2 regions of the Nocardia spumae genome follow, and region 1 is predicted to be linked to the other one. Evidence: riboswitches for the same ligand, from Rfam matches in the RefSeq annotation. Region 1 holds a riboswitch; the other holds the start of a gene.
What was found. A riboswitch is a leader RNA that binds a small molecule or an ion and turns the genes downstream of it on or off. The one in region 1 is predicted to bind S-adenosylmethionine.

Region 1 (4,193 bases):
CCACAGGCCGTTGTCGATCACCGCCCGCTGCGCCTGCCCGATGACCGCGGCCCGCGCGGCCGGGTCGGTGGTCGACAGCTGCTCGGCCAGTGCACCGTCCAACGCCGGAATCGGCCCGCGCTGGTTGAGGTTTCGCTGGCCACGGCCGAAGGTGGTACGCAGGATGTCGCCGTCGGCACGAGTGGTGTTGTAGTAGGTGGCGTCGAAATCTCCGGCGTTCTGCCGGGCGGTGTAGTCGCCGGCGGCCGCGAGTTCGAGCCGCAGATCGACCCCGATCGCGCGCAGTTGCTGTTGCACCAGCTCCACGGTGGCCTGATTGCCGGCGAACGCGGTGCTGAACAGCACCCCGAACGACAGGCGGCGCCCGTCCTTGACCCGGATACCGTCACCGCCGGGCACCCATCCGGCCTGATCCAGGATCCGGCGCGCCTGGCCGGGGTCGTAGCCGAGCTGCGCGGAAAGGTCGACGTAGGCGGGTGTTTTCGAGGCCAGGGAACCGGTCGCCGCACGGAACTGCGGCCCCAGGACGGTATCCACGAGCTGTCTGCGGTCGATCCCGTGCAGGAGCGCCTGACGCACCGCGGGGTCCGACAGTGGCGCCCGGCTCAGATTCGGTTGCAGACCGAACGGCACGCCCGGATTCGAGGCGAACTGTACCTTCGCGCCGGTGGCCTCGAGCTGCGGAACATCCTGTGGCAGGGCGTCACTGACGGCGTCGAGCTGGTTCGACGACAGGCTCCCGGTCCGCACCCCGGCCTCGGGCACCACCGTGAATTCGATGCGATCCAGATACGCTTCGCCGGGGTGCGCGAAGACCGCTGATCCCCACCGGTATCCGGTCCGTTTCACCAGGGCCGCCGATACGTCCTGCCGGTAGCCGGCATAGACGAACGGGCCGCTGCCGATATCGTCGCCGAGGCAGCGCTGTTCGGCCGGTTTCGCGGTGGTCGCGTCGGCGAGGATACCCAGCTGCGGTGTCGAGGACGCCTGCAGGAATTGGGCGTTCGGCGCGTCGAAGTGAACTTCGGCGGTCAGCGGAGCGACCACGGTCGTACCCGCGTATCCGGACAGGTAGCTCGCCCCCAGTGGCGCCTTCGCCGCCGTGAGGGTGTGCACCACGGCGTCGAAGTTCTTCTGCACCGAGGTGGCGGTCAGCGGGGTGCCGTCACTGAAGGTGACATCGGGCCGCAGGTGGAAGGTGAAGGTCTTCGCGTCCGGGCTCACCTGCCAGGACGTCGCCAGCCAGGGCTTGATCTCGCCACTGGCGGGATCCTGGTCGGTGAGCGAATCGACGATCTGCCGGGTCACGTACAGGGTCTGGTTGGTGCCGGCCTGGGCGGGGTCCGAGCAGGTCGGCGCCTGCGACAAACCGTAACGCAGGGTGCCGCCCGGTTGCGGCGGCCCGGCGTCGCCGCCGGTGCCGGAGGTGTTCGCACAGGCGGCGATGGCCACCGTCGCGGTGAGTGCGAGCGCCGGCGCGATGATTCGTTTCATGCGGTGGCTCCGGGTGGATCGATTCGGTAGCGGTCGGTGCCCAGTGCCGGGCGGCGGACGGTGTGCCGTGGTGACGGCGCGATGTCGGCCCGGTACGGCAGCAGGCGGAACGTCATATGCGCACGACACCGGCCTCGTCCCGGATCTGCCGGTAACCGCGCACCGGCCGGTAGCCACTGTCGCGCCCGAAACGGTTGCGGCGCTGGGATATCGCGGGCGTCCGGGTCGGAAACCGCTCGAACGAGTGCGCGGGCGGGCCGCCGCGGTGGGCGAACGTGCTGTCGGCCGCGGTGTAGCCCGCCGACAGATACAGCGCCACGGCTTCGGGCTGGCGCGGACCGGTGGCCGCGACGATGCGCCGATAGCCTCGGCGCACGATCTCGGTCTCGAGTTCGTCGAGGACGAAGGTGGCCAGACCGCGGCGGCGATGTTCGCGCGCCGTCCAGATCCGTTTCAATTCGGCGGTCCGCGCGTCGTGGCGGCGGAAAGCCCCTCCGGCGACCGGTTCACCGTCCTCGACCACCACCAGCAGATCGCCGTGCGGCGCCGCGAAATCCGCGGCCGGGTGGTTCACCAGATCCGCGTGTATCGCACCGACGCTGCCGCCGTAGCGGCTGCTGTATTCGATCGCCAGTTCGGCCAGCAGTGGCGCGGCCATCGGATCGTGTTGGCCGATATGAAAGACACTGCGCACCATGATCATTCCTCCATCGGTTCCGGCGGTAGCACCCAACACCCGGTCGGGGGGTTGCTGCGACGTCGTGGAGCCGGATCTCTCGGTCGCTCTGGATGGGTGAGGGGAACGCTAGGGGAATTCCGGTGTGCCGTCAGCACTCCCGATCGCGGTGAATCCAATCCTTGCCGCGCGGGCGGATCGGCGGTGTCATCACCCCCGTGCCGAAGATCCGAATCGGGCCCGTGTCGCGGCGACCGGATCCCACGGTCCCGGCCGCCCCCGGGTCAGCGGATAGCAGGCGAAACCGAGGGTCATCGCACTGAAATGACCGATGTCGGTGAAGGTTCGGCCGGCGAAGACCGGCACAGTGTAGAAAATGATCACTCCGACGAGATAGAGGTAGCGCCACGGTGTGGCGATGCGATAAACGAGGACCGCGACCACGCCCGCCAGCGCGTAGCTGACCCCGTAGTCGAGAGTGTTCACCGCCGACTCCGGCGCGTAGTCGTGGTGGATCGCCCAGTAGAGCACGCCCTCGCTGATGTAGGTGGCGCCGACATGGGCGATCAGCACGACGATCAGCCAGCGCAGGGTGCCCAGCCAGCGCTCGGCCTGGGCGTGGAAGACGGTGTAGGACACGGCGTAACCCAGCCAGCCGCCGCCGGCGAGCCAGAAGGCGCTCGAGATCAGGACTCGAACCGGATCCTCCCGCAGGTGATGCAGGTTGGTCGAGCGATTGCCCAGCACGATGTCGGCCTGTTGCGGGGTCAGATGACGCACCACGAGGGTGGAGACCAGCAGGATCGCCAGCCACATGTAGGTGCCCGGGGCACGCCGGATATAGGTTCCGACCGCGCTCGGCACGGACGTCCAGCGGGCGGTGCCTCGGCTCGGCATCGGTCACCTTCCTCGACGGTGCGTACCCACCGCTCCACTATCGGCTCCGGCGGGCGGGGCCGGAATCACCCATGGCGGGTGAGAACAACCGACACGCGGCAAATGCCGCTAATACGGCAAAACGCCTGGTGAACGGGTGCCGATCGCGCGCGAATCCGTGCCGACACGTACTCTGCTGCTGCAGCGCGATACCGGATTCATGGTGTCCACTGGAGGGTGCTGTGTTCCCCCGGCGGTCCGGTGGACGTTGTGTATGCGAGGGTGCGAGCGGAGGCGGTGAGGGACGTGCGCGGGCGTCGATCTCTACTGGTGGTGTCGGCGATGTTGACGGCGATCGTCGCCTTGACCGGAGGCTGTGGTTCCCACGGCGCGACCTCGGCGGCGCCGCCGTCGAAGGCTCCCGAAATCACGGCGCCGGCCGCCGTCGATGTGCCGGCGGCCGATCACGGTCCGCTCAATCCCTCGACTCCGATCGTGGTGAACTCCGCCGACGGCATGTTGACCGCGGTGACCGTCACCGACGGGGACGGCAAACCCGTCGCCGGCACCTTCGCCGCGGACCGGCACAGCTGGACCTCCAAGGATCCGCTGGGATACGGGGCCACCTATCGGGTGCAGGTCCAGGCGGTGAATCTGGCGCAGGTGGCCACGACCAAGACCGCGACGGTCACCACGATCGACGCCGCGCACAAGGCGTACGCCAATGTCGTGCCGGCGCCGGATCTGGTGGCCGAATCCGGTATCGGGGTCGGACAGCCCATGGTCTTCCAGTTCACCGCGCCCGTCGCGAACAAGGCCGAGGTACAGAATCATCTGAAGATCACCGTCAGCCCGCCCCAGCCCGGCGCCTGGTACTGGGTCGACGACAAGGACGTCCACTATCGCGCGGCCCAGTACTGGCAGCCGGGCACCAAGATTCATATCGAGGCCGATGTGTTCGGGGTCGACTTCGGGGACGGCGTCTTCGGGGCGGAGAACAACAGCGCCGACTACACCGTCCACGACGCGTGGGTCGCCAAGGCCGACGGCAACACCGAGCAGTTGACGATCTTCCGCAACGGCGCGCAGGTGAATCAGATGCCGATGAGCCTGGGCTCCCCCGGCTTTCCGTCTCACGAAGGGCCGC
Region 2 (4,193 bases), 3.2 Mb from region 1:
ATCTGTTCGTCGGTGACATCCGGCGGCAGATTGATCACGCCGACCCAGTTCGGCCCGAGTTCGGCCAGTGCCGCGATCATGAAGGTGGAGTCGGCGCCCTGGAAGGACGCACTCACCACCGCACCACCGTCGACATCGAAGTGCGCCATGCGCTTTCGATAGTCGCCGATGGTGTACGGCTCCGGCAGGTAGCCCTGATTCTCGACCAGCGGATACCGCGGGTCGATGATGTGAACGTGTGAATCGAACACGTGATCAGCATGCCTCAGGTCGGTGACGAATGCGGATCGGGTGTGAAGTTCAGACCTTGTGCGGCTCGCTGGCGCGCAGCATGTCCTCGCGCTCGACGACCTTGACCCGCTCACGGCCCTCGGGCTCGCCGAGTGCGCGCTCGTGGGCGTCGAGGCGGTACCAACCGGCCCAGGTGGTGAACGGGATGCCCCGCTCCTCCAGGAACTTCACGACCGCTTCCGGATCGGGTTCGGCGGCGGGGGTGAAGGTGGCGGCGTCGTCGATCAGGCAGGCGATGGTCTCGTTGGCGTCACCCTTGGTGTGGCCGATGAGACCGACCGGGCCGCGCTTGATCCAGCCGGTGACGTAGGTCTGCGGCAGGTAGCGGGCGGCGCCGTCGGCGCCCTCGTCGATCAGGACGCGCCCGGCCTCGTTGGGAACGGTGCCGGCCTGATCGTCGAACGGCAGCTGCGGAATGTTCTGCGACAGGTAGCCGACGGCCCGGTAGATGGCCTGGACGTCCCAGTCCTTGTGGTTACCGGTGCCCTTGACGTTGCCGGTGCCGTCGAGGGTGGTGCGCTCGGTGCGCAGACCGACCACCTTCCCGTCCTCACCCAGGACCTCGGCGGGGGATTCGAAGAAGTGCAGGAACAGCTTGTGCGGGCGTGCGCCGACGTCGCGGATGGCCCACTGCTCGAGGGTGTTGCAGACCATGTCGACCTGCTTGGAGTGGCGGCGCGCGGCCTCGGAACCCTCGTCGTAGTCGATGTCCTCGGGGTCGACGATGACCTCGATATTCGGCGAGTGGTCGAGTTCGCGCAGCTCCAGCGGGGTGAACTTGGCCTGGGCGGGACCGCGGCGGCCGAAGACGTGCACCTCGAGCGCTTTGTTGTTCTTCAGGCCCTCGTAGACGTTCGGCGGGATCTCGGTCGGCAGCAGTTCTTCGCCGGTCTTGGCCAGCACGCGGGCGACGTCGAGCGCGACGTTGCCGACACCGAGGACAGCGACCTTCTCCGCGTCCAGCGGCCAGCTGCGCGGCACATCGGGGTGGCCGTCGTACCAGGACACGAAGTCCGCGGCGCCGTAGCTGCCGTCGAGCTCGATGCCGGGCACGCCCAGCGCGCGGTCGGCGTTGGCGCCGGTGGAGAAGATCACCGCGTCGTAGAAACGACGCAGGTCGTCGAGGTTGATGTCGCTGCCGTAGTCGATATTGCCGAGCAAGCGGACCTGCGGCTTGTCGAGCACCTTGTGCAGGGCGGTGATGATGCCCTTGATACGCGGGTGGTCGGGCGCGACGCCGTAGCGGATCAGGCCGAACGGGGCGGGCATGCGCTCGTAGAGATCGATGCTCGCCTCGACATCGGACTTCATCAACGCGTCGGCGGCGTAGATACCGGCCGGTCCGGCACCGACGATCGCGATGCGCAGTGGGCGGTCGCCCGCGCCGCTATTCGTTCCAGCGTGTTCGGTCATTCTTACGCGCACCCTTTGGTCGAAAACTCTCGTCAATTATCTCAGCCGTCTTTCTTAGCTTAGGCTAAGTTGACGTGCGGGCCGAGCTCCTGCCCGGCTGTTGTGGCGCCGACGCCGCTTCGTTGCCGCGTGGAGCTATCCGATCCGTGCACCGGATGTGACCGGAGTTCTGGTGATTCTATCGGTGGTGTACGTCGCAGCCATTCCCGGTATCCGCGCGAAAATGCAGGCGTGATCTTCGACACTTCGACCCGCCGGTAATGATCAGGCTATGAGCGACAGCGATCCGGCACCCGAGAGCGACGGCGAATCGGCCACCCACGGCAACGGCGACTCGCGCTCACCGGGCGATGATCCGGCTACCCCGATCGATCAGCGCGACACCACGCGCTCGGCCGCCCCGTTCCTCATCGCGGCGGCCATCGCGATGATCGCCCTGATCGCGGTCGTGGTGCTCGCGATCACTCGCCCGGCTGAGAACAATCTCACAGATTCCGATCGGGTCGCGGTGGCCGCGCGCAACTTCGCCACGGCCCGAAGCGATTCCGACGCGGCTCGGCGCAAGACCACCGAATGCGCGACCTTCGACGAGAAGAAGTCGCCGCTGGGACCGGATTCGGTCGGCAAGAAGTACGACATCGCCGGCGTCGACGCGGTGAAGATCGAGGGTGACCACGCCACTGCCGCGGTGACCAGCCAGATCGACGGCCGCAAGAGCGTGGCCAACTGGAATTTCACCCGGGAGAAGGGGGTCTGGCTGGTCTGCGGGAACGCCTGATTCCTGATCGACAGGTTTGACAATCGGGCCTGTGACCAGGCATTCTCGGTTCAGGTCATGAGTACCAGCGGTAAGCCCCGGCTCGCTGGTCGGCAACCCTCCTCCGCGGTGGGGTGCTCCGGGTGACGACCTGGCCGCTGTCCGACCGGACACGGCAAGTGCGGATTCTGTAGGAGGTTCGACAAGTGAGCTACGCCGGTGACATCACGCCTGGACAGGCGTGGGAGCTGTTGCGCGACAATCCCGATGCGGTGCTGGTGGATGTGCGCACCGAAGCGGAATGGCGATTCGTCGGCGTGCCCGACACCACCTCGATCGACCGGCCGACGGCGCTGATCGAATGGGTCGATTTCGGCGGGGCGCCCAATCCCGATTTCGTGGCGCAGCTGAAGCAGATCCTGGCCGATCGCGTCGGCGAGGCCCCGGTGATCTTCCTGTGCCGGTCCGGGCAGCGCTCGATCGGCGCGGCCACCGCGGCCACGGCAGCCGGATTCGCACCCTCCTACAACGTGCTGGAGGGTTTCGAGGGGCCGCTGGACGCCGACGGACATCGCGGCGGCGCGGGGTGGCGCGCACTCGGTCTGCCATGGCGGCAGTCGTGAGCAGCGTCCGCACAGGTAACGGCCACGCAGGTAAAAGCGCTGCGCGCCGCAGTTTTTCACGCAGTCGGGCGCTGATCCCGGCGAACTCGGCGCCGATCCGCCGGGTTGATGGGAGGTAGTCATGATCACCGGCGGTGCATTCGATCGGCCGTTACCCGAGGGTGTGGGCCCGGCGACGCTGGGCGTGCGCGGCGGGGTGCGGCGGTCCGGTTTCGAGGAGACCTCCGAGGCGCTGTATCTGTCGTCCGGATTCGTCTACGAGAGCGCGGAGGCGGCGGAGGCGGCCTTCATCGGAGATATCGAACATTTCGTCTATTCGCGCTACGGCAATCCGACCGTCGCCATGTTCGAGGAGCGGATGCGGCTGCTCGAGGGCGCGGAAGCGTGTTTCGCCACCGCCAGCGGCATGTCGGCGGTGTTCACCGCATTGGCCGCACTGCTCGGGCAGGGTGATCGCCTGGTGGCCGCGCGCAGCCTGTTCGGATCCTGTTTCGTGGTGTGCAACGAGATCCTGCCGCGCTGGGGTGTGGAGACCGTCTTCGTCGACGGTGAGGATCTCGATCAGTGGGAGGCGGCGCTGTCGCAGCCCACGGCCGCTGTCTTCTTCGAGACCCCGTCCAATCCGATGCAGACCCTCGTCGATGTGCGGCGGGTGAGCGAGCTGGCGCATGCGGCCGGTGCGAAAGTGGTGCTGGACAACGTCTTCGCGACCCCGCTGCTGCAGCGCAGCCTCGAACTCGGTGCCGATGTGGTGGTCTATTCGGGCACCAAGCACATCGACGGTCAGGGCCGGGTGCTCGGCGGCGCGATCCTGGGCGAGAGCGAATACATCAACGGCCCGGTCAAGAATCTGATGCGGCACACCGGTCCGGCGTTGAGCCCGTTCAATGCCTGGACGCTGCTCAAGGGCCTGGAAACCATGCCGCTGCGGGTGCGGCAGTCGACGCGGTCGGCCCTCGCGATCGCGGAATTCCTGGAGCGGCATCCCGCGGTGGCGTGGACGAAGTACCCCTTCCTCACCTCGCATCCGCAGTACGACCTGGCCACCGCGCAGATGTCCGGTGGCGGCACCGTGGTGACCTTCGAATTGGCCGCGGGGCCCGACGAGG

Region 2: linked by a shared signal. The riboswitch ahead of LKD76_RS02720 (rhodanese-like domain-containing protein) and the one ahead of LKD76_RS17170 (GNAT family N-acetyltransferase) in region 1 are both predicted to bind S-adenosylmethionine.

What each region holds. Positions count from the first base shown of each region.
Region 1 is NZ_JAJFZL010000001.1:3,838,751-3,842,943, reverse strand. Features, by position in the region: gene LKD76_RS17175 (ABC transporter substrate-binding protein) at 1-1,494, opposite strand, end outside; gene LKD76_RS17170 (GNAT family N-acetyltransferase) at 1,607-2,197, opposite strand; SAM riboswitch class I at 2,199-2,290, opposite strand; gene LKD76_RS17165 (rhomboid-like protein) at 2,381-3,067, opposite strand; gene LKD76_RS17160 (L,D-transpeptidase) at 3,389-4,193, shown strand, end outside.
Region 2 is NZ_JAJFZL010000001.1:649,732-653,924, forward strand. Features, by position in the region: gene LKD76_RS02705 (amidohydrolase family protein) at 1-251, opposite strand, end outside; gene LKD76_RS02710 (FAD-dependent oxidoreductase) at 301-1,704, opposite strand; gene LKD76_RS02715 (Rv0361 family membrane protein) at 1,976-2,482, shown strand; SAM riboswitch class IV at 2,536-2,649, shown strand; gene LKD76_RS02720 (rhodanese-like domain-containing protein) at 2,668-3,084, shown strand; gene LKD76_RS02725 (O-succinylhomoserine sulfhydrylase) at 3,206-4,193, shown strand, end outside.